Regions from separate parts of the Halobacillus sp. Marseille-Q1614 genome, predicted to be linked through region 1. Evidence: riboswitches for the same ligand, from Rfam matches in the RefSeq annotation. Region 1 holds a riboswitch; the other holds the start of a gene.
The links. Region 1 has a riboswitch for S-adenosylmethionine ahead of HUS26_RS10760 (acetyl-CoA C-acyltransferase). Riboswitches for the same ligand answer to the same signal wherever they lie in the genome.
Positions count from the first base shown of each region.

Region 2: linked by a shared signal. The riboswitch ahead of HUS26_RS08310 (methionine biosynthesis PLP-dependent protein) and the one ahead of HUS26_RS10760 (acetyl-CoA C-acyltransferase) in region 1 are both predicted to bind S-adenosylmethionine.

Region 1 is NZ_CADDWH010000001.1:2,118,656-2,122,076, forward strand. It holds gene HUS26_RS10755 (hypothetical protein) at 116-466, opposite strand; gene HUS26_RS10760 (acetyl-CoA C-acyltransferase) at 700-1,869, opposite strand; SAM riboswitch class I at 1,982-2,085, opposite strand; gene argH (argininosuccinate lyase) at 2,175-3,421, opposite strand, start outside.
Region 2 is NZ_CADDWH010000001.1:1,653,065-1,656,485, forward strand. It holds gene HUS26_RS08305 (SMP-30/gluconolactonase/LRE family protein) at 1-803, opposite strand, end outside; SAM riboswitch class I at 971-1,081, shown strand; gene HUS26_RS08310 (methionine biosynthesis PLP-dependent protein) at 1,169-2,293, shown strand; gene metC (cystathionine beta-lyase) at 2,286-3,421, shown strand, end outside.

The sequences.
Region 1 (3,421 bases):
TGTTGATTTTCCGGGAACCCGATCGTTATCCAGGGGCGACCGGTCACCTTCTCGAACGTGGGTTGCAGGCATCCGTTTTTAAAGCAGGAGTCTCTCAGGTTCTTTGCAAAGTCCTTTAAATCTTATCCTGATCCATATGCGCTTTATTTTCTTCAAGAATCGATAGAGCTTCTTGATAATCTTCTTCCTTCACATCAAATTGCAGAAGCTGCGTTAAGTGACCCGCTTCTTCATCCTCTTCCGCCCTTTGAGTATCTTTCTTAGGGTTAAGAAAATCTGTAAAACCAGCTACTCCTGTAACGGCAGATGTCCCGCTCTGATTGAGAACAGGAACAACCCCTTTTACATTTTTCTGTTCAGGTATAGCTTCTATGGTGTCATTTTCAATAGCAACCTTTTGCAGGGCCGCGCGTGCCCCCTCGGCATCATTTTCATTTTTAAAAAAAGCTTCAACATGCTTCTTCATTGAGTTCCCTCCTTTAAAGAATAGTGTGTCTTATTTTCACTATTCCCCAAACGACCTCAACTATAACAGGGTTATATATATGAATGCTGTGGGTTGTTAACGGCATATAAAATGGGAAGCCCGATTAAATACTGTACCAGCGGAAAGAGGGCAGGAAAATCGAGCTGTTTCCCCAGGCCCTTTCCTTAGAGTGCACTCATTTTACACAACCCTTTACACCGGATAGGTAAGAGCTATGCCCATTCAGCTGGAACTTCCACTAAAATAGCGAATCCCTGTCCGCCGCCTCCGCATAAGGACGCGATGCCTCTTCCGCCTCCACGCCGCTTCAATTCATGGATAAGGGTGAGAATTAACCGAAAGCCTGTGCCTCCAAGCGGATGGCCAATTGCAATTGCGCCGCCGTTAACGTTAACTTTATCAGGATCTAACCCTAATTCATTGATAGTTGCGATGGCTACACTTGCAAATGCTTCATTAATTTCATATAAATCGATATCTTCTTTATTAAGGCCATGTCTCCTCAGTACTTTTGAAATCGCATCGGCCGGCTTCGTATGAAGGCTTGTATCTGGTCCGGCAGTTTCTGACCAGCCGATCACTCGAGCCAGAGGCATTTTTCCAACCTGTTGAGCATACTCCTCAGTTGCCACTAGCCCGACGCTGGCTCCATCTGACATTTGTGATGCATTGCCTGCTGTGATGGTTCCCTCATCTCGAAAAGCTGGTTTTAACGTCCTTAACTTCTCCAGAGTAGAATTGAAACGAATACCTTCATCATCTTTGACCTCTCCTTTCTGTGTTGAAACCGAAACGATTTCCTCAGCCAGCCATCCTTCTTCCTGCGCTTTTGCTGCTTTTAACTGGGACTGTACAGCAAATTCGTCCTGCTCTTCGCGGGTGATTGAAAACCGTTCATTCTGCTTGTCGGTTAATATGCCCATCGACTGGTCACTAAGTGAACACCAGAGCCCATCCTGTATAAGAGAATCTGTCAGTTCAAGCGGTCCCGCTCCTGAACCATTTCTAAGTGAAGCGACATGTGGAGCGTTCGTCATCGAATCAAACCCGCCAACAACGTATAAATTCCCCTCTTCAAGCCGGACTCTTCTCGTCGCATCAATCACAGAAGCGACTCCAGCTAAACAAACATTGTTTACCGTAATGGCAGGCACTTCAAGAGAGATACCTGATTGTACGGCTACACTTCTCGCAGGGTTCTGTCCCTGTCCTGCCTGAATGACTTGAGCAAGAATGACTCCGTTTGCCTCTTTAGCTTCCGGAACACGCTTTAGAAGCTCTTGAGTGGCTTGAACACCTAAGTCCTTTGCATTTAACTTCGTAAAGCCGCCTTTCCACTTTCCAAAAGGTGTGCGGACACCTTCTAAAATTACAGCTGTCATGTTGACATGCCTCCTTAGTAGTCAAGGATGTTGACCTTCATCGGTAATTTGTATAAATCCACAGAAAAAGCCTCTTCCCAAAATGAAAGAGGCAGAAGATACTAGTTCTGACCTCTCATCTTTCGGATAATGCATCCGTTGGAAGGAGCACCGTGCCTTAAAGACCGGTTGCCGGGCGTCAAAGGGCCAAATCCCTCAGCCTGCTCTAGATAAGAAAGTGTCTACCGCTATGAAGTTAATTGCCATACTACAAATAAACCATGGCAAAGTCAACAATATTTAGAAAATTCCGCTGATATACCTAATTAAGAAAGATGCTCCTTAGCAAGAGAAAGCTGTTCTCTCACCTGTTCAAAACCAGTCCCGCCTTCGCTCGCCCGAGCAGCCACCACATGATCCGGGGCTAATTTTTCATAAATATCCTCTTCAAAAAGCTCGGAGAACTGCTGATACTCTTCTAAGGTTAAATCAAGCAGATACTTCCCCTGCTGGATTGCATATAACACAACCTGGCCGATCACCGCATGCGCATCGCGGAAAGGCAGCCCTTTCACTGCTAAATAATCGGCAATATCGGTCGCATTGGAGTAATCTTCATTAACTGCCTGACGCATATTCTCACTTTTCACTTCCATAGAAGCAAGCATCGGAGCTAATAAAGAAAGAGCCCCATCTAGCGTCTCAACCGTATCGAACATGCCCTCCTTGTCCTCCTGCATATCTTTATTGTAGGCAAGCGGAAGGCCTTTAAGCAGTGTCAGCAGTCCCATTAGGTTCCCGTAGATACGACCCGTCTTTCCGCGCAGCAGTTCGGGAACATCAGGATTTTTCTTCTGCGGCATAATGCTTGAACCCGTGCAGAAAGCATCGTCGAGTTCGACAAAATCAAACTCCTGGCTGCTCCACAGAATCAGCTCTTCAGATAATCTTGAAATATGAGTAATTAAAATGGATGAGATCGACAAGAATTCAAGAATAAAATCGCGGTCGCTGACAGCGTCCAATGAGTTTGGATAAACGTTCTCAAATCCAAGCGTCTCAGCTGCCAGCTTTCTGTCGACAGGATAAGGCGTGCCGGCAAGCGCTGCAGCCCCTAAAGGTGACCAGTCAATCCGCTTTAAACTGTCTTTAAGGCGTTCTTTATCCCGCTCAAACATCCAGAAGTAAGCCAATAGATGGTGAGCAAAAGAAACCGGCTGTGCGCGCTGAAGATGGGTATAGCCGGGAATAATCGTGTCCACATGCTGCTCAGCCTGGTCTGTCAGTGATTTTTGGACAGCTTCCACAAGCTGAATTAAGTGATTCGTTTTTTCCTTTAAATAAAGATGCATGTCTGTAGCTACCTGATCGTTACGGCTTCTTCCGGTATGAAGCTTACCTCCTACAGGGCCTATTTCATCAATAAGCATTTTTTCGATGTTCATATGAATGTCTTCGTGCGCAACAGAAAATTCTACATCGCCCTGTTCAATTTTTTTCTCAATAATTTGCAGCCCTTCTGTGATTTGATCGGCTTCTTCTTCTTTAATGATGCCGCATTTGCCAAGCATAT
Region 2 (3,421 bases), 470 kb from region 1:
GGATATTGGCTCAATTGTTCTTCATTCATGTCTTTTCTCGCTGTTGTAACATACAATTCATCTATGTTCTTACCGCCAAACGTACAGGAAGTCACATTCACAGCAGGCACCGAGATGAAATTAAGCTGCTCCCCTGTCTCTGGGTTCCAGCGCGAGACTCCACCGCCTGAATAATGGGCAATCCAAAGCATACCTTCAGTATCGATCGTCATGCCATCTGGAAAACCAACATCGTCCGGGAATGTAATCACAGGTATCGGGCTTGAAATTTCACCTGTTTTTAAGCAGTAATCATATTTCACAACTTTACCTGTTGGTGTATCAATAAAATACATGATCTTATGATCAGGTGACCAGGTGATCCCATTTGAGATCCCAACATTGTCTATTTTTTTTCTGAGCTCGCCATTTACGTCAAGGCAGTACAAAGCGCCGGAAGTTTTGTTTTCTTCCGCATCCATTGTTCCAGCCCAAAATCGTCCATAGGGATCACATTTCCCGTCATTAAAACGATTTCCCGGCAGGTTTGATTCCGGGTCTTCGATCAGATGTAATGATTTTGAGTTCCAGTTCAGCTCATATAAGCCCGTCATTAAGGCGACAATCAGTCCGCCATTTTGCTTTAAAGCAGCCGCCCCCACATAGCTTTCAAGGGTAATTTCTTCCCGCTCTTTTGTTACTGTATCAAGACGATGGATTTTCTTTTCTAATATATCTACCCAGTAGAAATGCTGGTTCTCAGGGTCCCAGCACGGTCCTTCACCAAGAGTTGATTGACTGTTTACGACTAGTTCGGCATTCATAATATAAAAACTCCTTTTTATCTATCTCGTTAACTACCTTCTATTTTTTCAGGAGGAAACCCTTTTTAATAAAAAAATTTTAAATATTGCAATTAAACCCTTGTAATATGTTCCGCAATCCTGTAAATTAGGTTGCAAGCAATTTTATCCAAATTAATTAAATAATTCTCTTATCAAGAGAGGCAGAGGGACTGGCCCGACGAAGCCTCAGCAACCACTGATTCGATTCAGTACGGTGCTAACTCCAGCAAGTTGTTGAACAACTTGGAAGATAAGAAGGTGTATCCAACAGACGAAAGTCTTCTTCTTATCTACTAAGGAGAAGACTTTTTTTATTGACTTTGACTGAAAAAAGGAGAATCGCAATGTGCGCTAGACAAACTGAAACGAAATTAGTCCATACAGGAAATAACAATAATGATCCATCCGGGGCGATCAATGCTCCCGTTCATTTATCAACCGCTTATGAACATCCTGGCATCGGCGAATCCACAGGATATGACTATACAAGAACTGGAAATCCAACGAGAAGCCTTTTAGAGAATTCGATTGCCGATTTGGAACACGGTCACGCAGGGTTTGCCTTCAGTTCAGGGATGGCTGCTATTCAAGGAGCTTTATCCCTTTTTAAATCAGGAGATGAAATCGTCGTCTCTGAGGACTTATACGGGGGAAGCTACCGGTTATTTGAATATTTATCAAGACAGTACGGGTTAAAATTTCACTACTGTGACAGTCAGAAGCTAAATGATATTGAACACTACATAACGGACCGGACAAAGGCCCTTTATGTAGAAACGCCGACCAACCCTCTGATGCACTTAGCAGACATAAAAGAAATCTCAGGGATCGCAAAGAAATATGGATGCCTGCTGATCGTAGATAATACGCTTTACACGCCATATCTTCAGCAGCCATTATCAGAAGGAGCGGACATCGTGATTCACAGTGCCACAAAATACTTAGGCGGCCATAATGACGTTCTCGCCGGTTTAGTCGTTGGAAAAGATCCTGATATCTGTGAACAGCTTGGATTTTACCAAAACACTTCAGGAGGTGTTCTTTCTCCCTTTGATTCGTGGCTGCTTATGCGAGGGATGAAGACATTAGCGTTAAGAATGAGGCAGCATGAATTGAATGCCAAGGAGGTTGTGGAGTATCTACACAATCATCCGGAAGTCACTCACGTGTTCTATCCAGGAAAAGGCGGGATGCTCTCCTTTCGTTTAAGTGCCGAACATTGTATCGATCCGTTTCTTAGAAGCTTATCTGTCATAACATTTGCCGAAAGCTTAGGAGGAGTAGAAAGCTTCATTACGTATCCCGCAACACAAACACACGCCGACATCCCAGAAGAAAAACGGCATTCCTACGGTGTATGTAACCGGCTGCTGCGCTTTTCAGTCGGTATTGAGCACCCGGAAGATTTAAAAGCAGACCTAGAGCAGGCCCTGTCACACCTACAAAAGGAGGAAGTATATTATGACTAAGCCACATACGTTCCAAACGAGGTTATTGCATAACGACCATAAATTTGATCCGGCAACTGGTGCGGTGAGCGTGCCCATTCAGCAGGCATCGACTTTTCACCAGGCTGACTTCGACAACCCAGGCCAGTATGACTACAGCCGATCCGGAAACCCGACGCGTGAGGCTTTAGAAGATACAATTGCCCAACTGGAAGGCGGAGAAAGAGGATTTGCTTTCGCTTCTGGAATGGCGGCAATCTCTACGGCGTTTATGCTTTTATCAAAAGGTGACCATGTTGTCATCTCTGAAGATGTGTATGGCGGCACCTTCCGCATGATCCATGACGTACTTACCCGCTTTGGCATTGACCATACCTTTGTAGATATGACCGATCTGCATGCTGTAGCTACGGCGATACAGCCTAATACACAAGTGCTTTATATTGAAACACCTTCTAATCCGCTCTTAAATATTACCGATATTCAGGCGGTTACAAAGCTTGCTAAAGCCAACGGCTGTCTAACATTTGTTGATAACACATTTATGACACCGGCCCTGCAGCGTCCGCTTGAACTCGGTGCCGATCTTGTGCTTCATAGTGCTACTAAATTTATTGCCGGACATAGTGACGTTGTCGCAGGATTAGCGGTTACAGATAAGAAGGAAATTGCAGACCAGCTCTCCTTTTTACAAAATGCGTTCGGATCAATTCTTGGAGCCCACGACTGCTGGCTCGTCCTAAGAGGGTTAAAAACACTCGACTGCCGGCTCAAGCAGTCATCGGAATCCGCCGATAAAATTGCGAACTTTTTATCCGCACACCCGTTTGTTGAAGAAGTCTATTACCCGGGCTTCCGCACTCATCCCGGCGCATCGATTCATTCTTATCAGGCGAGCGGTGCCGGTGCCGTGCTTTCCTTTAAGTTAAAAAATGCCGAAGAAGTAAAAGCGTTCAGCCAGAATGTCGAGCTCCCGGTATTTGCCGTCAGCCTGGGTGCCGTCGAATCAATCCTGTCCTACCCTGCGACGATGTCTCATGCTTCTATGCCTAAAGAAGAAAGAGAGAAGCGAGGGATTACTGACGGACTGCTGAGACTATCTGTTGGATTAGAGAGCCCCGAAGACTTGATCCGTGATTTTGAGAAGGC